Regions from separate parts of the Methylorubrum sp. POS3 genome, predicted to be linked through region 1. Evidence: predicted binding sites of a transcription regulator. Region 1 holds the regulator's gene; each other region holds the start of a gene.
What was found. Region 1 encodes PhoB, which activates phosphate uptake and scavenging genes when phosphate is short. Its sites were predicted from a motif close to TGTCATNNANCTGTCAT; they were not measured.
Positions count from the first base shown of each region.

Region 2: OWC43_RS09500 (UDP-2,3-diacylglucosamine diphosphatase) is a predicted target of PhoB. The motif match lies at 1,644-1,660, and genes of this name have one in related genera.
Region 3: OWC43_RS04575 (RNA degradosome polyphosphate kinase) is a predicted target of PhoB. The motif match lies at 4,456-4,472, and genes of this name have one in related genera.

Region 1 covers NZ_JAPRBT010000001.1:4,331,832-4,339,518, reverse strand. The annotation lists gene OWC43_RS20060 (hypothetical protein) at 1-311, opposite strand, end outside; gene OWC43_RS20055 (ParA family protein) at 301-1,200, opposite strand; gene OWC43_RS20050 (MAPEG family protein) at 1,444-1,842, shown strand; gene phoB (phosphate regulon transcriptional regulator PhoB) at 1,997-2,701, opposite strand; gene phoU (phosphate signaling complex protein PhoU) at 2,851-3,564, opposite strand; gene pstB (phosphate ABC transporter ATP-binding protein PstB) at 3,630-4,445, opposite strand; gene pstA (phosphate ABC transporter permease PstA) at 4,494-5,387, opposite strand; gene pstC (phosphate ABC transporter permease subunit PstC) at 5,428-6,405, opposite strand; gene pstS (phosphate ABC transporter substrate-binding protein PstS) at 6,504-7,547, opposite strand.
Region 2 covers NZ_JAPRBT010000001.1:1,985,442-1,993,128, reverse strand. The annotation lists gene OWC43_RS09505 (aminotransferase class V-fold PLP-dependent enzyme) at 1-1,048, opposite strand, end outside; gene OWC43_RS09500 (UDP-2,3-diacylglucosamine diphosphatase) at 1,704-2,522, shown strand; gene OWC43_RS09495 (glycosyltransferase family 4 protein) at 2,532-3,650, shown strand; gene OWC43_RS09490 (ribonuclease HII) at 3,772-4,410, shown strand; gene OWC43_RS09485 (PA0069 family radical SAM protein) at 4,423-5,523, opposite strand; gene OWC43_RS09480 (hypothetical protein) at 5,761-6,279, shown strand; gene OWC43_RS09475 (hypothetical protein) at 6,296-6,652, opposite strand; gene OWC43_RS09470 (efflux RND transporter permease subunit) at 6,701-7,687, opposite strand, start outside.
Region 3 covers NZ_JAPRBT010000001.1:963,566-971,252, forward strand. The annotation lists gene purN (phosphoribosylglycinamide formyltransferase) at 1-648, opposite strand, end outside; gene purM (phosphoribosylformylglycinamidine cyclo-ligase) at 829-1,896, opposite strand; gene OWC43_RS04560 (AI-2E family transporter) at 2,107-3,219, shown strand; gene OWC43_RS04565 (hypothetical protein) at 3,267-3,980, shown strand; gene OWC43_RS04570 (hypothetical protein) at 3,980-4,429, shown strand; gene OWC43_RS04575 (RNA degradosome polyphosphate kinase) at 4,535-6,901, shown strand; gene ppx (exopolyphosphatase) at 7,002-7,687, shown strand, end outside.

The sequences.
Region 1 (7,687 bases):
GCGAGCGCGGCGAGGCGACGACGGTGCCAGCCGGGCGTTGCCTCTTTCAAAGTCGGATGATGGGGATCGAGGCGGGTGACCACCGCCTTCACCTCCGCATCGGTCAGGCCGTCGGCGATCAGGGCGAAGGCTTCCATACCGATCACGTCCCGGATGAGGCGAAGTGCCGGGACCTTCAGGGTTCGGGCCTTGAGCTGACGCATCACGAGGGAACGGGCGGCCTTCGGCACCTCGGCGCGGATGTCGGGGAAGGCTTCCGGTGCCGAGGCCATGGCCTGCAACACCGCGTATCCGTCGACATCAAGCGCCATGGAGGATGTCCTTCACTTCCGCGACGAGGGGGATCAATACGTTCGGCACATGCGCGCCGTACTTGGCCGAGAAGGTCGGCGGCGTCCCGCCGACCGGGACAAGGGCATCGGCGAGTGCCGCAGCCTGGGGTATGCGGGTCTCCAGCAGGCGGAAGCCTGCATCCGCCGCCGCCGCCTCGGCGACGAGCCGCGCGAGCGTCTGCTGATGCTGGCGCACCTGCGCCTGATAGCGGGTGACGAGCACATATGGCTCGCTCTTGGGGCGGATATGGCTGCCCTGGCGTCCGCTCCGCCGCCAGATCGTTTCCACGAAGGCGTTCAGGCCGTAAGTCGAGAGGAAATCGGGGATCGATGTGACGAGGACGAGGTCGGCGGCGCGCACCGCGACCTCGGTCATCGGCGAGATGCCGGGCGCACAATCGAAGAGTACGTAATCGTAATCCTGAACCAGCGGCGCGAACTCGTCCTGGAACAGCGTCCAAAGCCGAGCCTCGATGTCGTGCATCGAGAACTTCCGCTCGGTCAGCTCGTACAGGATCTCCCGCTCGACCAGTCGCAGATGCGGACCGGAGGGCAAGAGCGCGAGTTCCAGCGGCCGGTTCTTGTGCATGGTCAGGCTGACGCCGGGCTGGATGCGGGCGCGCAGATCGGGCTTGTGCCGGGTAATGAGCTTGAGGGCGAGATAAGCCTCGAGCGTCCGCCCGCGGCCGATCATCTGCGCCAGCAGGTCGTCGCCCGCGAGACAGACCGAGACGGAGGCTTGCGGATCGAGATCGACCACGAGAACCCGGGCCCCGTCGGCGGCAAGCGCCTCGGCCAGCATCACGACCGTCGTCGTCTTGCCGACGCCGCCCTTCATGTTGGCGACCGCGATCAGCTTGCCGCTCACGAACGCGCCCTCCCACGTTTCTCGGTGCCGACATCGGCGCAAGGCAAGACAGACATATGTCAGCCTTCGTCTTCACGAAGCGATGCAGAGCCCGACCGATCTCGATCAATCCACAGCGGCATCCCCCCGCGACCGGCACGGATCAACACGTTGACGTGCGTATGTGGGGGGGAACCACTGAGACCGGTGCCGATTGGTGCCGTGATCGGCACCTTGGCCGAATCGCGACGGAGACCGATGCCTGTGATCTTTCCGGCCACCACCGCCTTCTATGCCGGCCTGCTCGGCCTGATCTATGCCGGGATGTCCGGCTGGGTGATCGGTGGACGGCTGACGGGTAATGTGCTGTTCGGCGATGGTGGACAGGACAGCCTGCAGCGGCGCATCCGCTCCCACGCCAATTTCATGGAATACGTGCCGATTACCCTTCTGCTGATCGCCCTCTACGAGGCGGGTGGGGGCGCGCAGGGTTGGGTACGCGGCCTCCTGATCGTGCTGGTGATCGCCCGAATCCTGCACCCGATCGGCATGTTCGCCGCCGCGAACACGCCGCGCCAGTTCGCCTGCCGCGGCGTCGGCATCCTGGCAACGCTCGCGGTCATGACGATCGCTTCGATACTGCTGTTGCTGCGGACCGCCTGAGCGTCCCCCGGTCTCGGCCCTGCCATGCTGGGCTGATCGAGCCTGCTATATTCGTCACGCACCCCGGCGGTAGCTGAACCGTTGTAATTGAGCCACGCGTGGCGATCAGACCATCGCTGGCCCACGGCCAAAGAGGAACGGCTGACGACCCGGCCTACTCGGCGACAGCGAACATCTCGTCGAACGAGTAGCCGGACCCGCGCACGGTCCGAATCGGATCGCTCTGGCGCGGACGGTTGATCGCCTTGCGCAGGCGGCCGACATGCACGTCGACGGTGCGCTCGTCGATATAGACGTCGTGGCCCCACACGCCGTCGAGCAATTGCTCCCGCGAGAAGACCCGGCCGGGGCTCTGCATGAGATATTCGAGCAGCTTGAACTCGGTCGGCCCGAGATGGATCTCGCGACCCTGGCGGCGGATGCGATGGCTCACCCGGTCGAGCTCGATATCACCGGCGGTCAGCATGTCGGCGACGTGGGTGGGCTTGGAACGGCGCAGGAGCGCGCGCACCCGGGCGAGCAGTTCCGGCACAGAGAACGGCTTGACCACGTAATCGTCGGCTCCGGTCGACAGGCCGCGCACCCGGTCGGCCTCCTCGCCGCGGGCCGTGAGCATGATGACCGGGAGCCGTTCGGTCTCGCGGCGGGCACGGATACGCCGGCACAGCTCGATCCCCGACAGGCCGGGCACCATCCAATCGAGCAGCACGAGATCGGGGGTGGTCTCGTGCAGGCGAAGATCGGCCTCCTCGCCGCGGCTCGCGACATCCACCACGAAACCTTCGGCTTCGAGGTTGTAGCGCAGCAGCGTGGTCAGTGATTCCTCGTCCTCGACGATCAGGATGCGCGCGCTCGTCATCGCCCGTCTACCCATTCGCATGCGTCGCCTCGGGCTTTGTCCGTCACCGTGACGGTGCCGGAGCGGCGCGCGGGAATCCAGTCCCGCCGCAGGGTCATGCCCTGCGAAGACGATTCTTGCTTCATTCTACATTCCAACCGGTCGCGGGTTCAGGCGCCCGGCACGACCGTCGCGTAGTTCGACGCGTCGTTCTTGGGTCGCTCACCGGCGGGGGCCTCGCCGGTGGCAAGATAATGGATGGTTTCGGCGACGTTGGTGGTGTGGTCGCCGATGCGCTCGACATTCTTGGCGCAGAACAGCAGATGCGTGCAGAACGAGATGTTGCGCGGATCCTCCATCATGTAGGTCAGGAGTTCGCGGAACAACGAGTTGTAGAGCGCGTCGATGGCACCGTCGCGCTCCCACACGTCGTGCGCGGCGGTCGTGTCTCGGCTCGAATAGGCATCGAGGACGTCTTTGAGCTGTTCCTGCACGAGGTCGCTCATGTGCTGAACGCCGAGCACGATCTTCTGCGGCTGGGCCTGATCGCTGATCGCGACGACGCGCTTGGCGATGTTCTTGGCGAGATCGCCGATCCGCTCCAGATCGGCGGCGACGCGGATGCCGGAGATGGTCTCGCGCAGGTCGATGGCCAGGGGCTGGCGCCGGGCGATCAGCAGCACCGAACGCTCCTCGATCTCGCGCTGCAACACGTCGAGGCGCTTGTCGGCGGCGATCACCGCCTGGGCGAGGGCGGTATCCCGGCGCACCAGCGCCTCCGTGGCCTCCGAGAGCATCTTCTCGGCCACGCCCCCCATCTCGGCGATGGAACGGCGCAGGTTTTCGAGGTCGTTGTCGTAGGACGAGACGATATGTTCGGACATCTTCGGACTCTCCGGTCGGGCGTTGCCGCCCGTCGCCTGGTCGATGGGTTGCGCGGGCGGGCCGGTCAGCCGAAGCGGCCGGTGATGTAGTCCTGCGTCTGGCGCTTGGCCGGGTTCATGAAGATCTTCGAGGTCGCGTCGAACTCGATCAGCTCGCCGAGATACATGAAGGCGGTGAACTGTGAGATGCGCGCGGCCTGCTGCATGTTGTGCGTCACGATGACGATCGTGAACTCGGACCGCAATTGCTCGATCAGCTCCTCGATGCGGCCCGTCGAGATCGGATCGAGGGCCGAGGTCGGCTCGTCGAACAGGATGACCTCCGGACGCTGGGCCACGGTGCGGGCGATGCAGAGGCGCTGCTGCTGACCGCCCGAAAGGCCCATGCCGGACTGCTTGAGCTTGTCCTTCACCTCGTCCCACAGCGCGGCCTTCCGAAGCGACTGCTCGACGCGCTGGTCGAGTTCCGCCTTCGGCAGCTTCTCGTAGAGCCGAAGGCCGAACGCGACATTGTCGTAGATCGACATGGGGAAGGGCGTCGGCTTCTGGAAGACCATTCCGACCCGCGAGCGCAGCTCGTTGAGATCGATCTTGGGGTCGAGGACGTTCTGCCCGTCGAGCAGGATCTGACCCTCTGCGCGCTGCTCTGGATAGAGGCTGTAGATCCGGTTGAAGGTGCGCAGCAGCGTCGACTTTCCGCAGCCCGAGGGGCCGATCAGCGCGGTGACCTGCCGGTCGCGGAAGTCGAGGTTGATGTTCTTCAGGCCGTGGAATTGGCCGTAATAGAAGTTCAGGTCCTTGACGGCGATGCGGACCGCCGCGGCGTGATCGGCCGGGTTGCGGCCGTCGAGCTGGCTGCGGATCGCGGGGGAGGCGCTCATCGGAGGTCTCTCGTGGGGTAGGAGGTCGGGACTGAGGCCGCGCGACGGTCAGCGCTGCCGCTGTTCCTTGATCACGAAGCGGGCCGTCACGGAGAGGGCCAGGATGGTGACGGTGATGAGCAGCGCCCCGGCCCAGGCAAGGCTCTGCCAGTTCGGGTAGGGCGAGAGGGCGAACTGATAGATCATGACCGGCAGGTTCGGCACGCCGCCGAGCAGATTGGCGTTGAACCACGAATTGTTGTTGAGCGCGGTGAAGAGCAGCGGGGCGGTCTCGCCGGCGATGCGGGCAAGCGCCAGGATGATGCCGGTGACGATGCCCGCGGAGGCCGCCCGCCAGGTGATCGCCCGGATCACCAGGGAGCGGGGGGCACCGAGTGCCGCACCGGCCTCCCGCATCGGACCCGGCACGAGGCGCAGCATATCCTCGGTGGTACGGACGATGACCGGGACGGCGATGATGGCGAGCGCCACCGCGCCGGCCCAGCCGGAATAGGTCCCCATCGGCCGCACCATCAGGGTGTAGACGAACAGGCCAATCAGGATCGACGGTGCCGAGAGCAGCACGTCGTTGAGGAAGCGGATGACGTCGGCGATCTTCGAGGTCTTGCCGTACTCGGCCAGGAACGTCCCGGCCATCAATCCGATCGGCGTGGCGATGACGATGCCGATGAAGGTCATCACGAGGCTGCCGAGGATGGCGTTGGCGATGCCGCCGCCTTCCGAGCCGGGGCCGGGGGTCGGCGCGGTGAGGAGGGTCGGGGTGAAACCCTTCACACCCTCGACGATCAGCATCAGCAGGATCGAGCCGAGCACGACGATGCCGAGCAGGGTGGCGAGGGTGCTGGCCACGATCAGGATCCGGTCGGCAACCCGGCGGCTCGAGCGCACGCGGCTGACGGCGGGCGTCCGGCCGGCCGCGGTGATGGGGTTGGTGGCGTCCATGGTCGGCGCTCGTCCCGCTTGAGGCTCAGGCGATATCGGTTCAGGCGACCTTCGCGCGCCGCACCAGCAGGCGCGCAATGATCAGCACGAAGAAGGTGATGATGAAGAGCAGGCAGCCGAGCGCCATCAGCGAGGAGAGCTGGAGACCGTCGGCCTCGTTGAACTCGTTGGCGATGCGCGAGGCGATGGTGGAGCCGGGATCGAAGATCGAGGCGGAGAGGCGGTTGGCGTTGCCGATCACGAAGGTGACCGCCATGGTTTCGCCGAGCGCGCGGCCGAGGCCGAGCATGATCGCGCCGATGATCGATACGGAGGCCTGCGGCACGAGGACGTGCCGGACGACCTCCCAGGTGGTGCAACCGATCCCGTAGGCGCTCTCGCGCAGCACGGTCGGGATCTGATCGAGCATGTCACGGGTGATCGAGGCCACGAAGGGCACGATCATGATGGCGAGGATGATGCCCGCGGTCAGCACGCCGACGCCGGAGGGGATGCGGGCGTAGAGGATGGTGCCGACGATCGGCATGCCCTCGACGAGGTTCGACACCGGAACCTGCACGAAGCGGGCGAAGAGCGGGGCGAACACGAACAGGCCCCACATGCCGTAGATGATGCTCGGCACCGAGGCGAGGAGCTCGATCGTCATGGCGACGGGCTTGCGCGCCCAGCCGGGGCAGAGCTGCGTGAGGTAGATCGCGATTCCGAAGGAGATCGGCACGCCGATGACGAGGGCGAGCAGGGCCGCGGCCACGGTGCCGATGATCGCGGGCAGCGCCCCGAACTGCTCGGTGCCGATGTTCCAGGCCGACGAGGTGAGGAAGCCGAAGCCGAATTCCGCGAAGGCCGGCCACGCGCCGTAGATGATGGAGCCGAGGATGCCCGCGAGCACCAGCAACACCAGCAGCGCCGAGGCGTAGGACAGCCCCTGAAAGAGCCGGTCCCCGGTCTTGCTCGGGGCAGTGCGGGGGGCCACGCCGCTCTCGCGGGCCAGGGCGACGGATTGGGTCAAGGCGGTCATCCGCGAATGCTCATCGAGTGCGTGGCGTGTAGCGCGCTCGTGGGCGCGAGGCGAGCCGGCGCGAAAAGGGCCCCTCGGAAAGGGGCCCCGGTGACGCCTCACATGCTGCCGAAGACCGGCTTGCCGTCCTTGCCCTTGATGGTCTTCCACTCTTCGTGGATCAGGCCGACGACGTTGTCGGGGAGCGGCACGTAATCGAGCTCGGTCGCGAGCTTGTCGCCGTTCTTGTAGGCCCAGTCGAAGAACTTGAGCACGTCGGCGGACTTGGCCGGATCAGCGGGCTCACGGTAGACCAGGATGAAGGTCGCGGCCGTGATTGGCCACGCGTCGTCGCCGGCCTGGTTGGTCAGGGCGATGCCGAAGCCGGGGGTCGACTTCCAGTCGGCGCTGGCGGCGGCGGCCTGGAAAGCCTTGTCGTCGGGCTGCGGGAACTTGCCGGCCTTGTTCTGGATCAGGGCGTAGGCCAGCTTGTTCTGCTTGGCATAGGCCGACTCGACGTAACCGATCGCGTTCGGCACCTGCTTGACGGTGGCGGTCACGCCCTCGTTGCCCTTGCCGCCCTGGCCGACCGGCCAGCTGATCGTGGTGGCGGCGCCGAATTCCTTCTTCCAGCTCTCCGAGACACCCGAAAGGTAGGTGGTGAAGATGTTGGTCGTGCCGGAGGCGTCGGAGCGGTAGATCGGGGTGATGTTGGCCTCGGGCAGCTTGAGGCCTTCATTCAGCTTGGCGATCTTCGGGTCCGACCACTTCTGGATCTTGCCAGCGTAGATGTCGGCGACGATCTCGCCGGTCAGCTTCAGCTTGCCGGGCTCGAGGCCGGCGATGTTCACCACGGTGACCACACCGCCCATGACGGTCGGGAACTGGACGAGACCGTCTTTTTCGAGCTGAGCGGGCTTGAGCGGAGCGTCGGTGGCGCCGAAATCGACGGTCTTGGCCTGGATTTGCTTGATGCCGCCGCCGGAGCCGATCGACTGATAGTTCAGGCCCGTTCCGCTGTCCTTGCGGTAGGCCTCGGCCCATTTCGAATAGACCGGGAAGGGGAAGGTGGCACCGGCGCCGGTGATGTCGGCGGCGAGCGCCGAGGTCGCGAGCTGAGCGGCGGCGAGGCCGACGGCCAGGGCGTAAGCGAAGGGTTTCACAAGCATCTCCGTAACGGGTCGGGCGCTGCCGGCGGCGGAGGGCGATCCCGGGCGTCCCCACCCGTCAAGAACCGGCCTCCCGCCACGACGGAACAGCCTTAGCCAGCCGACGCGCCGCCTCTATGACGGCCACATGACGG
Region 2 (7,687 bases), 2.3 Mb from region 1:
ACACCTTGCCGGCGACCTGGCTGAGGCCAGCGCCGAGGGCGAGGTTGTAGCGCACGTAGGCGTGCTTGATGATCTTGGCCGCGTCCACACCCTCGGGCGCCAGGATGGCGGTGACGGTGTCGGAGTTCCATTCCGGCGACTTGGCGCAGGTCTTCAGACCCCAGGCCGCGACGGCCTGGCGGGTCGCCTCGCCGAGCACGGCGTGGCGGTGATAGACGTTCTCCAGGCCTTCCTCGAACAGGCAGGCGAGCGCCTCGCGCAGGCCGTAGAGCAGCGGCAGCGGCGGGGTGTAGGGGAAGTAGCCGGCCGGGTTCTGCTTCTTGTGGTCTTCCCAGTCGAAGTAGACGCGGGCGAGGCGGTCGTTGCGGCCGGACTGGCCTTCCGCGGCCTTGAGGGCCTTCGGGCTGACGCAGATCACGCCGAGGCCGGCGGGCAGCATCAGGCCCTTCTGGGAGCCGGCGATGGCGCAGTCGACCTTCCACTCGTCGGCCTTGAACGGCAGCGAGCCGATCGAGGACACGCCGTCGACGAACAGCAGGGCCGGGTGGCCGGCGGCGTCGATGGCCTTGCGCACGGCGCCGATATTCGAGGTCACGCCGGTCGCGGTCTCGTTATGGACCACCATGACGGCCTTGATCTCGTGGTTCTTGTCGGCGCGCAGAGCCTCCTCGATCTTCTCGGGCTTGGCGCCGGTGCCCCACTCCTCCTCCTGCACGATCACGTCCAGGCCGAGGCGCTGGGCCATGTCGATCCAGAGGTGGCTGAACTGGCCGAAGCGGGAGGCCAGGACCTTGTCGCCGCGGGCGAGGGTGTTGGACAGGGCCGATTCCCAGATGCCGGTGCCGGAGGCCGGGAACAGGAAGATCGTGCCGTCGGTCGAGCCGAAGACCTTCTTGGTGTCCTCGAACAGCGGCTTCGTCAGCGACGGGAAGTCGACCGAACGGTGATCCTCGGACTGCACCATCATGGCGCGCATCACGCGGTCCGGAATGTTGGTCGGGCCGGGAACGAACAGGTGGTTGCGTCCCGGACGTCTCGTTGCCGCCATGAATGTCTCCTCCGCTTAAACTTGCGGGCCAGCCTCCGCGCGACCGCGCGCCGGCCCATCCTGGATGGCGGGCGCGAGCCCGCCGCGAAACGTCATCGGCCCAGCGGCGCGCACGAAGCGTCCACCGAAGGAAACCGTAACTCTGCGATGTCGGATCGTCGACCGGCCCGGAGCGGCGAAGCGGCTATGATCCCGCCCGCGTCGCGGCGCGTGCAGACACGCCGGTCGCCTCCGAAAGAACCGAGCCCTCGATGCGTCAGCCTCGCGGCGCATTCAAGCGCGCTCCCGCTGATAGCCGTCGGCGTCCCCAACCCGTCGCGGTCATCCTGCACCTCTGGCGGGCGCCTCCCGCGCGAGCCTCGACGGCCCGCGCGCGGCGGATGACCTTGGCCGCCGTTATGCGCCCCCTCGCGCAAGATGCAAAACCGAAAAAACTGAACTGAAAAACAAAAAGATTTTCGTATGCGCGGCCCGCAGGCGGCCCCTGCGCGAAGCCCCGGCGGGCGACGCCCGATCCTCGCCCCGGCCATCCTCGAGCGACCCGCAGGGTCCCCGGGCCGCTGCGGGAAGGATCCTTCCGGTCTCCGGCGTCCGCCGTCATCAAACTGAGATCGGATTGGGTTTTGGCTCTGGCCGATTGAGGCCGGAGGTGCTGGTGTCACAGGATCCGGAGACGACCATCCGCGTTCGGACGCTGTTCCTGTCCGATCTGCATCTCGGCACCAAGGGCTGCCAGGCGGCCCTGCTGCTCGACTTCCTTCGCGAGGTCGATGCCGACACGATCTACCTCGTCGGCGACATCGTCGACGGCTGGCAGCTGCGCTCGGGCTGGTACTGGCCCCAGGACCACAACGACGTGGTGCAGAAGATGCTGCGCAAGGTGCGCAAGGGCGCCCACGTCGTCTACGTGCCGGGCAACCACGACGAATTCCTGCGCGATTACATCGGCATGACCTTCGGCGGCGTCGAGATCGCCGAGAGCCGGATCCACGAGGCCGCGGACGGCAAGCGCTACCTCGTCATCCACGGCGATCAGTTCGACATGGTGGTGCGCCACTCCAAGTGGCTCGCCCATCTGGGCGACTGGGCCTACACGTCGGCGCTCGCCGTCAACACCGTGGTCAACCGCGTCCGCCGCCGCCTCGGCCTCCCCTACTGGTCGCTCTCGGCCTGGGCCAAGCTGAAGGTCAAGAACGCGGTCAACTTCATCGGCCAGTTCGAGACCTTCCTGGCCGCGGAAGCCAAGCGCCAGGGCGCGGACGGGGTGGTGTGCGGCCATATCCACCACGCCGCCCACCGCCAGATCGAGGGGCTGACCTATCTGAATACCGGCGATTGGGTGGAATCCTGCACCGGCATCGTCGAGCATTACGACGGCCGGATGGAGGTGCTGCACTATCCGACCCTGCTGCGCGAGCGGAGCGCGGCGGCGGAGGCCTACGAGCCCGCCGATATCCGCCGCGCCGTCGCCTGACGGTTCGCGATGCGGCTCCTCATCGCCACCGATGCGTGGCATCCACAGGTCAACGGCGTGGTGCGCTCGATCGAGCGCATGACGGAAGCCGGCGCCGGCCTCGGGATCGAGACGGTGTTGCTCACCCCCGCCGATTTCGCGTCCCTGCCGATGCCCGGCTATGCCGAGATCCGGCTGTCCCTCGTCACCAAGGGCCGGGTCCTCGCCCGCTGGGACCGGCTCGCCCCCACCCATGTCCATATCGCCACCGAAGGCCCGATCGGCCACGCGGTGCGCGGGGCCTGCCTGCGGCTCGGGCAGCCCTTCACCACGAGCTATCACACCCGCTTCCCGGAATACCTCGCCGCCCGCGCCCCCGTGCCGGAAGCCTGGAGCTATGCGTGGCTGCGCCGCTTCCACGCGGCCGGCAGCGGCACCATGGTGAGCACGCCCTCGCTGGAGCGGGAACTGGCCGGGCGGGGCTTCACGGGACTGATGCGCTGGACGCGCGGCGTCGACACCGACCTGTTTCGCCCGCGCGACGACAGCGCCTTTCCGGGACTGCCGCGCCCGATCTTCCTCTCGGTCGGACGGCTCGCGGTTGAGAAGAATCTCTCCGCCTTCCTCGACCTCGACCTGCCGGGCTCGAAGGTCGTCGTCGGCGACGGACCCGACCGGGCTCGCCTCCAGGCGATGGCGCCGGACGCCCATTTCCTCGGCGCGCTCACGGGCGAGGCGCTCGCGCGGGCCTATGCCGGGGCCGACGCGTTCGTGTTCCCGAGCCTGACCGACACCTTCGGCATCGTGCTGCTCGAAGCCCTCGCCAGCGGCGTGCCGGTGGCGGCCTTTCCGGTGACCGGGCCGCTCGACGTGATCGGCGGAACCGGCGCGGGTGCCCTCGACACCGATCTGCGCGCGGCGGCACTCGCGGCGCTCAACGTGCCGCGGGCGCGCTGCCGGCAGGAGGCGCTGCGCTACACCTGGGCCGAGAGCGCAAACCAGTTCTTCGACAACATCGTCCTCGCCCACGCCGTCGGCCCGATGCACGCGCGACGGCGCGTGGCGACGGGCGGGCGCATCGACGAAGGGGATGCGGCCCCACCGGACCTGACGGGACGGGATGAGGCCGAAGGCAAGCGGTTCGCCTGAGCGGAGCGTCGTCCTCCGCTTTTTCGGGGCTCATGGGATGACCGGCACCGGCCGGGATGCGAGACAGGTCCCCGCCCACAATCTCCTCGCGCTATTCCCTCGCCCGGTTCATCCAAACAGCATGCGTCCTTTCGATCCCGCCCTCGCCGCGCGTTATCCGGCCGTGATCGGCTGCGACGAGGTCGGGCGCGGCGCCCTGTGCGGGCCGGTGATGGTCGCGGCCGTGTGGTTCGATCCTCTCGCCTTCCCGCCCGACTTGCTGGCCCGCCTCGACGACAGCAAGCGCCTCGACCGCGCCGCCCGCGAGGCGCTGACGCCGCTGATCCGCGCGCGGGCCCGGGTGGCCCTGGCCGCCGGATCGCGGGCCCTGGTCGACCGGATCAACGTGCGCGCCGCCACCCTCGACGCCATGCGCCGGGCGGTGGAGCGCCTGTCGATCGACGGGACGGTGCTGGTCGATGGCCGCGACACGATCCCCGGCCTGACCCAGCCCTGCCGCGCGGTGATCGGCGGCGACCGGCTCGTGCCGCAGATCGCCGCCGCCTCGATCGTCGCCAAGACCTTTCGCGACGACCTGATGCGCCGGCTCGCCGAGCGGCACCCCGCCTATGCCTGGGAGCGCAATGCCGGCTACGGCACCGCCGCCCATCTCGCCGGCCTCTCGACGCTCGGCCGCAGCCCCCATCACCGCGTGAGTTTCACGGGGCGGTTCGGGGACGGCGTCCCGCACCGATCGATCCCCCTCGCATCCTCCTCCTGAGGTGCCGTCGGCTCAGAACAGCGCCAGCTGCTCCCCCACCCGCGGCGGCGGGCGAAACAGCTCGGTCGTCTGCCGCAGCGGCTCCTCCGGGAATCCCAGCCGGCGCTTGGCCAGGGCGAAGCGCCGGCGGATCAGGTCGGCATAGGGGCCCTGCCCGATCATGCGGGTGCCGAAGGTGGCATCGTAGGCTCGGCCGCCCCGCGCACCGCTCAGCAGCGAGAACACGTGCTCGCGCCGCCCCGGATAATGCTCCGAGAACCAGTCGCCGACGAGGTCGTCCAGTTCGTGCGGCAGACGCAGCAGCACGTAGGATGCCTCGCGGGCGCCCGCCGCCCGTACCGTCTCCAGGATCGCCTCGATCTCATGATCGTTGAGCGAGGGGATGATCGGCGCGACGATCGCCATCACCGGCACGCCGGCAGCGGCCAAGCCCTCGATCGCCTCCAGGCGCTTACCCGGATGGGGAACGCGGGGCTCCATCCGCCGGGCCAGAGTCGGATCGAGGGTGGTGACCGAGATCGCCACCTTCACGAGACCCTGCGCCGCCATCTCGGCGAGGATGTCGCGGTCGCGCAGGATCAGGTTCGACTTGGTGACGATGCCGACCGGATGGCGGAAGCGGGCCAGCACCTCCAGCACCGCGCGGGTGATGCGGTGTTCCCGCTCGATCGGCTGGTAGGGATCCGTCGCGGTGCCGAGGGCGATGGTGCGCGGCCGGTATCCCGGCGCCGACAGCTCCTGCTCCAGCAGCGCGGCCGCATCGGGCTTCGTGAACAGCTTGGTCTCGAAATCGAGCCCCGGCGAGAGCCCGACATAGCTGTGGTTCGGGCGCGCGAAGCAGTAGATGCAGCCGTGCTCGCAGCCCCGGTAGGGGTTGATGGAGCGGTCGAACGAGATGTCCGGCGAGGCGTTGCGGGTGATGATGGTGCGGGCGCGCTCGACCGTCACCTCCGTGCGCCGGGACGTCGCCTCGTCCGGAAGCCAACCATCGTCGAACGCCTCGCGCCGCGCCGCCTCGAAGCGACCGTCCGGGTTGGCGGTCGCCCCGCGCCCGCGCCGCCCCTCCGCGGCGACGCGGTTGCCGGCGAGCCGAACCGAAGCCGCATCCGGCATACCCCCCATCGTCCCTGGTCCCTTTCTGTATCTCTAAGGAACATATCATGAACATGAACGCCGCGACTGCACAAGATTCGTGCATCCCCGGAAATACACACCTGTCGCCAGTGAAGCCGGCATGGCCTAGAGCATCGCCCGAATGGTAGCGGCCGGCCCTGGCAGAAAGGCCGATGCGGCGCGACACCGAAAGCATCGACCCTTCATCCCGGCAGGAACAGGATACTTGGCGCGCCGATGATCTCCGGCCTGATCCTCGTGGGACGTCCCGCCGACGCGGCGATCGAGAGCCTCGCCGACACGCTGAGCGCGCTCGTCGCGGGCGTGGCGGCGGGGCTCGTGGGCGACGCCGTGATCGTTACGGACACGGCGAGCGAGGCCTTGGAGACCATCGCCGAGGGCAGCGGAGCGAGCCTCGTCGTCCGGCCGCCCGGGACCGATCCGTGGAGCGCGGGGGCGGCGGCCGCTAGGCGGGACTGGCTGCTCTGCCTGGAAGCGGGCGATATCCCGTCGGAGGGCTGGATCCGCAGCCTCGACCGCTTCGTCGGCACCGCCCGGCCCGATCTGGCGCTCGGCCGGATGCGGCGCCCCCATGCCCGTCCGCCCGTCCGCCTCGCCGCATGGGTCGAGAGCATCGTCGGCGTCGGCCGCCCGCGGGCCGGCGACGTGGTGCGCCGCTCGGCCGTCCTGGCAGGACTCCCCTTCGCCCCTCGCCTCACGGCACGGTCGCTGACGGCCCGGCTGGAGCGGGCCTGATCCCGCTTGCCTTCGGTCAGGGCTCGAACCGGGCCTGAAGTCCGTGCCCGTGTACCTTGGCCGAGAGCACGATCTTGGCCCCCTGGGGGATGGGCGCCTTGAGATCGCCGACCAGGCGGTTCGGCGCCGCCCCCTTCAGCGGCAGCGTCTCGGTCTTTCCGCCGACTTGGATATAGGCCTTGGCCGTGGCCCCCGCCGTATCGATCGGCTTCCCGTCCTCGTGGCTGACGAAGAAGGTGAGCGCGGTGTCGCTGACGACGAGTTCGACCGGGTGATCGTCGGCCATGGTCACCCGGCCGCCATTGGGGCCGGCGGCGTGGGCCGGGACGGACAGGAGAAGGGCGAGCGCGAGCGCGGTCACGGTGGTGCGCATGATGACGATCCTTTTCTGAAGCGGCTTTCGGAGCGGCGTGAGGGGGATTCAGAAGGCTCCGGCGGGAGCGGTCTCGGAGACCTCGGATGCGGGATTTCGCGTCCCGTCGGACGCGCCTCGCTGCACCTCCCGGCGCAGGCGCTCCAACGGGGCACGGCCGAAGGCGAGGAACAGGATCGGCGTCAGCACCGTGTCGAGCAGGGTCGCGCTGATCAGGCCGCCGAAGATCGTCACCGCCACGGGATGCAGGATCTCCTTGCCCGGCGCATCGGCGCCGATCAGCAGCGGCACCAGGGCGACGCCCGCCGCGAGCGCGGTCATCAGGACGGGCGCGAGCCGCTCCAGGCTGCCGCGGATCACGAGGTCCGGGCCGAAGGGAAGTCCCTCGAACACCGCGAGGTTGAGGATGTGGCTGACCTTGAGGATGCCGTTGCGGGTCGCGATGCCGGTGAGGGTGATGAAGCCGATCATCGAGGCGACGGAGAGCGGCTGGCCGGCGAGCCATAGGGCCGCCACCGAGCCGATCAGCGCCAGGGGGATGCTCCCCAGGATGATCAGCGTCAGCACCACCGAGCGGTAGCGGCTGTAGAGCAGCGCGAAGACCAGCGCGAGCGACAGGAGCGAGAGCAGGCCGATCGTCCGGCTCGCCTCCCCCTGCGCCTGGAACGCGCCCTCCAGGCTCGTGGCGTAGCCGTTGGGGAGCGCGGTCGCCGCGATCTCCCGGCGGATGCCCTGGACGATAGCCCCCATATCGGATCCGGCCACGCTGTTGGCCTGCACCACGATGCGCCGCCGCGCGTTCTCGCGAAGGATCTGGTTCGGCCCGTCGGTCTCGCGGATATCGGCGATCTGACGCGCCGGCACCCAGCCGGAGGGCGTTTCGACCAGGAGGTCGCCGAGGCGCTGCGTGGTGCGCATCGCGTCGGGCAGCCGCATCACCACGTCGAAGCGGCGGGTGCCGTCCACCACGCGGGACACCACCTGCCCGTTCGAGAGCCGGCTCAGCTGCTCGATCAGCGCGGCGGGCTGCACCCC
Region 3 (7,687 bases), 3.4 Mb from region 1:
AGCGCTCGCGTCGCGCGCGGCCTCCGCGAGGCGCACACGGCCGCCATCCAGAACAGCCCCTCCCCCCGCGATCAGGGCGAGCGCCGCCGGGTAGAGCCGGTGTTCCTGCACGATGACGCGGGCGGCCAGCGTGTCCGCGTCGTCGCCGGGCAGAACCGGCACCGCCGCCTGGGCGACGATCGGCCCGGCATCGAGCTCCGGCACGACGTAGTGGACGGTGCAGCCATGGAGCCGCACGCCGGCTTCGAGGGCGCGCTCGTGCGTATGCGTGCCCTTGAACAGCGGCAGCAGCGAGGGGTGGATGTTGATCATCCGCCCGGCCCAAGACTCGACGAAGGCGTCGGTGAGGATGCGCATGAAGCCCGCAAGCACGATCAGCTCGATGCCGGCAGCCTCCAGCTCCCGTTGCAGGGCGGCATCGAAACCCGCGCGATCGGGATAGGCCTTGTGGTCGATGGCACGCGCCGGGATGCCGGCTTCCCGGGCACGGTCGAGACCGGCGGCATCGGGGCGGTTCGACAGGACGAGCACGATCTCGGCCGGGTAGTCCGAAGCGCGGGCCGCCTCGATCAACGAGACCATGTTGGAGCCGCGGCCGGAGATCAGGATCGCGACGCGTTTCCGTGTGTTCTGGGTTTGGGCGGACATGGGCGTTCCGGGCAATCTCCGGTCATCCCATCATTCCCCCTCATCCTGAGGTGCCGCGTCAGCGGCCTCAACGGCGGGATCCAGGAATCGCGGGACTCTTGGAGCCCTCCTTCGAGGCCTCCGCTTCGCTACGGCACCTCAGGACGAGGTGAGTGGATGGGAGCAGGCGGCCTTGCGCGGCTACAGCGCCAACCGCCCCGTGAACGTCACCGGCTCCGCCCCCCGCTCGGTGATCCGTCCGAGACGCACCGGCGCCTCGCCGGCTTCCGCGAGCGCGGCGGCGACGGCATCGGCCGCATCGGCGGCGGCGACCACCACCATGCCGATCCCGCAATTGAAGGTCCGCAGCATCTCCGGCTCGGCGACGCCCCCCTCTCGTGCCAGCCAGCCGAAAACCGGCGGCACGGAGATCGCGGACAGATCGACCTCGATGCCGACGCCCTCGGGCAGGACGCGGGGCAGGTTGTCGGGGAAGCCGCCGCCGGTGATGTGAGCGAGGGCGCGGATGCCGCCCGCGCGCTTCAGGGCGGCCAGCAGCGGCTTCACGTAGATCCGCGTCGGCTCCAGCAGAGCCTCTCCCAGCGAGCGGCCCGGCGCGAACGGCGCGTCGGCATCGTAGGAGAGGCCGGTCCTGGCTACGATCCGGCGCACCAGCGAGAAACCGTTGGAATGGACGCCGGACGACGGCAGTCCCAGCACCGCATCACCCGGCAGGATGCCCGGCCGCGGCAGCAGCGTGCCGCGCTCGGCCGCGCCCACCGAGAAGCCGGCGAGGTCGTAATCGGAGCCGTCGTAGAGGCCCGGCATCTCAGCGGTCTCACCGCCGATCAGTGCGCAGCCCGCCTGTCGGCAGCCCTCGGCGATGCCGCGCACGATGTCGGCGCCGACGCCCGGAACGAGCTTGCCGGTGGCGTAATAGTCGAGGAAGAACAGCGGCTCGGCGCCCTGGACGATGATGTCGTTGACGCACATCGCCACGAGGTCGATGCCGATCGTGGCGTGTCGCCCGGTCTCGATGGCGATCTTCACCTTGGTGCCGACGCCGTCATTGGCGGCGACCAGGATCGGATCCTTGAAGCCCGCGGCCTTGAGATCGAACAGGCCGCCGAAGCCGCCGATCTCCGCATCCGCCCCCGGCCGGCGCGTGGCGCGCACCAGCGGCTTGATGGTCTCCACGAGCGCGTTGCCCGCGTCGATATCGACGCCGGCCTGCGCGTAGGTGAGCCCGTTCCCGTCCTGCGCCGTCATCGCCGTCCCGTCGCACATCCACGATTCATGGACATGCGCTGCCACATCGCGGCGCGAATGGCCACTACCGCGCGCGCAAAGCACCGCATTCGGGCACAGCATCCTGCACCGGATCCGACATCGACCGGATGTGGCCAGGACGCGGCGCCTTGACCCACAGGGCCACGCTTCCCACACTTCTGCCACGGCGACGAGACGTAGGGAGCCTCGATGCGCGCACGGGCCATCATCGGGCTTTCGATTCTCGCGGTCCTCATCTTCCTGCTCTACGAGCTGCGCGAGGTGATGCTGCCCTTCGTGGCGGGGCTCGCGCTCGCCTACCTGCTCGATCCCCTCGCCGATCGGCTGGAGCGGCTCGGCCTCGGGCGGCTCGCCGCCACGCTCATCATCCTGGCGGGTTTCGTCGTCGGCTTCGTGGTGCTGCTCATCCTCGTGGTGCCGCTCGCCGCGGGACAGATCGCGGCCCTCGTCAACACCCTGCCGGGCACCGTCTCGCGGCTGCAATCGATCCTGGTCGAGAGGGCCGGGCCGCTGCTGGAGCGGCTCGGCGGCAAGGAGGTGGTGGGCGAGCTGCAATCCTCCGTCGGCACGCTGGTCGGCCAGGGCGGGACATGGTTCCTCGCCTTCCTCAAGTCGCTCTGGACCGGCAGCCAAGCTCTGGTCTCGATCGCCTCGCTCCTCGTCGTCACGCCGGTCGTCGCCTTCTACCTGCTGCACGACTGGGATCGGATGATCGCAGCGCTGGACCGCTGGGTGCCGCCGCGCCACCGCCCGACGGTGCGACGGCTCGCCGGCGAGATCGACGGCGCCGTGACCGGCTTCGTGCGCGGGCAGAGCCTCGTCTGCCTGATCCTCGGCTCGTTCTACGCCATCGGCCTGTTCTTCGTCGGGCTGAACTTCGGCGTCCTGATCGGGATGATCTCGGGCTTCCTCACCTTCATCCCCTATGTCGGCACGCTCACCGGCTTCATGCTGTCGGTCGGCGTCGCCCTGGCGCAATGGTGGCCGACCGGCGACTGGCTGCATATCGGGCTGACCGTCGGCGTGTTCGTCATCGGCCAATTCCTCGAGGGCAACGTCATCTCGCCGAAGCTCGTCGGCGACTCGGTCGGCCTGCATCCGGTCTGGCTGATGTTCGCGCTGCTCGCCTTCGGCTCGCTGTTCGGCTTCCTCGGCCTGCTGCTCGCCGTGCCGGTCGCCGCCTCCCTCGGCGTGCTCGTCCGCTTCGGCATCGAGCGTTACCTGGAGAGCCGTCTCTATCGCGGCGACGGGCCGGTGCTGATCGGCGAGACCGAGGCCGCCCGTCTGCCGATCCGCGATTGACAGGTCCGTCACTCGGCGTGCGGCCCGGCGCGCTATATGCTGTCCCCATGCGCGATACCGCCCCCCCGAAGCAGCTGACCTTCGACCTGCCGCTCGACCCGCGCTACGGCGCGGAGGATTTTCTGGTCAGCCCCTCGAACGAGGAGGCCTACGGCCTGATCGAGGCGTGGCCGGACTGGCCGGACACTGTGTTCCTGCTCAAGGGCCCACCGGGCAGCGGCAAGAGTCATCTCGCCTCGATCTGGGCGAGCCGGGCCCAGGCCTGGACCGTGACCGCCGCGTCGGTCGGGAGCGGCGACGTGGCCCACCTGATCTCCAACGGCGCCCTGGTGGTCGAGGACGTGGACCGGGCGGAGGGCCGCGACGAGGCCGCCCTGTTCCACCTGCTCAATCTGGCCCGCGAGCGGCGCTTCCCCGTGCTCCTCACCGCCTCCGGGCCCGTGGACGGCTTCGGACTCAAGGTCGCGGATCTGCGCTCGCGCCTGCGGCTCGCACCGGGTGCCGAGATCGGTCCGCCGGACGACGCGCTGCTCAAGGCGGTGATCGTCAAGCTGTTCGTCGATCGTCAGCTCGTGGTCGATCTGTCCGTGGTCGAGGCCCTGGCGCTTCGCATCGACCGTTCGCTGGCCCGCGCCCGCGAGGTGGTGGCCGAGCTCGATCGCGACGCCCTCGGCCGTCGGCGCCGCATCTCGAAGCCGCTCGCGCTCGCCGTACTGGACCGGATCGGCGGCGAGCCCGCGATGGAGGAGGACGGGCCGTGATGCGGCGTGCGGCGCACCTGCTGCTCGCGCTCCTGGCCTTCGGGCCGGCAACCGCGCGAGCGGCTCCGGGGGGTGTGCCGCCCGGCGGCATCGACAATTGGTCCGACCTGCGGAACCTGTTCGTGCGATGCTGGACGGTCCCGAAAGGAACCGAAGGCTCGCTGATCGCCTTCCAGTTCCTGCTGGCCCCCGATGGCGGCATGCGGGGTCCACCTCGCGTGGTCGGCAAGCGCCTGACCGGGGATGCGGATGCGCAGAAACGCTTCTCGGACGCGGCCTACGCGCCGTTCTCGCGCTGCCTGCCCGCGCCGCTGACGCCGGGGTTCAAGGCGTTGCTCGGCGAGACGCTGATCCATCTGAGCTACGTCAACGGCCCCCGCATCAAGGCCCGCAATCTCGGCGCAGCCATGACGATCTTCGCCGAGGAGGCGCGACGCGAGGCGGAATAGGCCGCGCCGGTCAGTCCGGCCGCCGCCGTCACGAAACTGTCAAACAAGCGCGGGCCGCTCATGCTACGGAGCCGGCCGCGATCGAAACGGAGAGGAGCCCGCGCGTTGTCGGAAGCCGAGACGGACGGTCTGGTGCAGGACGCCGAGGCGCTGGAGGCCGAAGAGACCAGCCTCGCCACGGAGAGGGGCGTTCGCAGCGAGACGGCGCGCGCCCGCACGGCGCGGGCCGCGCGCATCATTGCCGCCGAGAAGGCCGCCGAGAAGCCCCCGGAGCCGGAAGCCGGCACCGATCCCACGGCGACCGTGGCCGCCCGCGAACCGGTGATCGAGGCGGGCCGCGCCCTGCGGCACTCGCCCGAGCGCTTCGTCAACCGCGAGCTGTCCTGGCTGCAATTCAACCGCCGGGTTCTGGAAGAGGCCTCCAACCCCAACCATCCGCTGCTGGAGCAGCTGCGCTTCCTCTCGATCTCGGCCAACAACCTCGACGAGTTCTTCATGGTGCGCGTCGCCGGCCTGCATGATCAGGTTCGCGCCGGCCTCACCGTGCCCTCGCAGGACGGGCTCTCCCCCGCCGAGCAGCTCGTGCGGATCGGCAACGAGGTGTCGCGGCTGGCCCTCGACCAGCAGGAACGCTGGCGCCAGCTGCGCGCGGAGCTGAACGTCAACGGCATCCACCTCGCCGAGCCGGCGGAGCTGTCGGCCGAACTCCTCGCCTGGCTCGAAGACTACTTCCTGGCCCATGTCTTCCCGGTGCTGACGCCGCTGGCCATCGACCCGGCCCACCCGTTCCCCTTCATCCCCAATCTCGGCTCGACCATCGCCTTCATGCTGGTGCGCCCCCGCGACGGGCGGACCTTGCGGGCGCTGATCCGCATGCCGGCGGTGCTCGACCGATTCGTCCGCCTGCCCGATCAGGACGGCGACGCGACGGCGCGCTTCATCGCCATCGAGCAGGTGATCGTGAAGTTCGCCGCGCGCCTGTTCCCCGGCTACACCCTGAAGGCGCAGGGCGCCTTCCGCGTCGTGCGCGATTCCGACCTCGAGATCGAGGAAGAGGCCGAGGACCTCGTCCTGCACTTCGAATCGGCGATCAAGCGCCGCCGCCGCGGCGTGGTGATCCGCCTCGAAGTCGAGGCCGGCATGACCGAGGAGCTGCGCGCCTTCGTGGCCGACGAGCTGGAGATTGCCCCCGACGCGATCTTCCTCGTGGAGGGGACGCTGGCGCTCAACGAGCTGTCGCAGATCGTCGGGATCGACCGGCCGGACCTGAAGTTCAAGCCCTACAATCCGCGCTTCCCCGAGCGCATCCGCGAGTCCGGCGGCGACGTGTTCGCCGCGATCCGCCAGAAGGATTTCTGCGTCCACCACCCCTACGAGTCGTTCGATTCGGTGGTGCAGTTCCTCTACCAGGCCGCCCGCGATCCGAACGTGGTGGCGATCAAGCAGACTCTCTACCGCACCTCCTCGAACTCACCGATCGTCGCGGCTTTGGCCGAGGCGGCGGAGGCCGGCAAATCGGTGACCGCCCTGGTCGAGCTGAAGGCCCGCTTCGACGAGGAGGCCAATATCCGCTGGGCGCGCAATCTCGAGAAGGCGGGCGCGCAGGTCGTGTTCGGCTTCGTCGAGCTGAAGACCCATGCCAAGCTGTCGATGGTGGTGCGCCGCGAGGGCGACCGGCTCGTCACCTACTGCCATGTCGGCACCGGCAATTATCACCCGATCACCGCACGCATCTACACGGACCTGTCCTTCTTCACCGCCGATCCGGCGATCGGCCGGGACGTGTCGCGCATCTTCAACTTCGTCACCGGCTATGCCGAGCCGGCCGAACTGGAGCGCATGGCGGTCTCGCCGCTGACGCTCAAGCCGCGCCTGCTCCAGCACATCGAGGAAGAGATCGCCCACGCCAAGGCCGGGCGACCGGCGGCGATCTGGATCAAGTGCAACTCGCTGGTCGACAGCCAGATCATCGACGCGCTCTACGACGCCAGCCAGGAAGGCGTGCAGATCGATTGCGTGGTGCGGGGCATCTGCTGCCTGCGCCCCGGCATCCCCGGCCTCTCCGAGACGATCCGGGTGAAATCCATCGTCGGGCGCTTCCTCGAGCACGGACGCGTCTACGCCTTCGGCAACGGCGCCGGGCTGCCGCATCCGAAGGCGACCGTCTACATCTCGTCGGCCGATCTGATGAGCCGCAACCTCGACCGCCGCGTCGAGGCCTTGCTGCCGATCACCAATCCGACTGTGCATCAGCAGGTGTTGGACCAGATCATGCTGGCCAACCTCCTCGACAACCGGCAGAGCTGGCGTGTACTGGCCTCAGGTGCCTGCGAGCGGATCGGCCCTGCCGAAGGGGAAGAGCCGTTCAACGCGCACAAGTATTTCATGACGAATCCGAGCCTGTCCGGGCGCGGCAAGTCGTCGAAGAAGTCGAGCCCGCGGGCGCTCAGCCGCCGCGCACATCGCTCGTGACCGACAGGCTCCGTGCCGGAGCAACCACGCCCCGGCGCGTCACCATCGACGAGCGCGCCGCCGGGCTCGCCCCGGGGTGCCTCCCTGGCAAGGGGATCGCATGGGTCCGCCCCGTTCGCACCTGACGCTCGCCCACGATGCCGAACGGCCGGGGCCCATGACGAGCACCATGACCGCACCCGTCGCGATCATCGATATCGGCTCGAACTCCGTGCGGCTCGTCGCCTATGACGGGCTGCAGCGGGCCCCGACGCCGCTCTACAACGAGAAGGTCCTGTGCGGCCTCGGCCGCGCGGTCTTCTCCACCGGGCGGCTCAACGACGAGTCGGTGCAGCGGGCGCTCACCGCCCTTCGGCGCTTCCGCGTCCTGTGCGACACCATGCGGATCACGCGCATCTTCGTGCTCGCCACGGCGGCGGCCCGCGACGCCGCCAACGGTCCGGCCTTTCTCGACGCGGCCCGCGCCGCGCTCGGGCAGGAGATCCAGCTCCTGTCGGGCCGACGCGAGGCGGAATTGTCGGCGCTCGGCGTCGTCTCCGGCTTCTACGCCCCGGACGGCGTGGTGGGCGATCTCGGCGGCGGCTCGCTCGAACTCGTCGATGTCCACGGCGTCACCGTCGGCTTGGGCGTGACCATGCCGCTCGGCGGGCTGGCGCTCCAGGACCTGTCCGAGAACTCCCCCAAGAAGGCGCGGAAGATCGCCCGCGACCACCTGCGAAAGGCCGAGCCTCAGCTGGAGACTCTGCGCGGCCGCACCTTCTACGCCGTCGGCGGCACGTGGCGGGC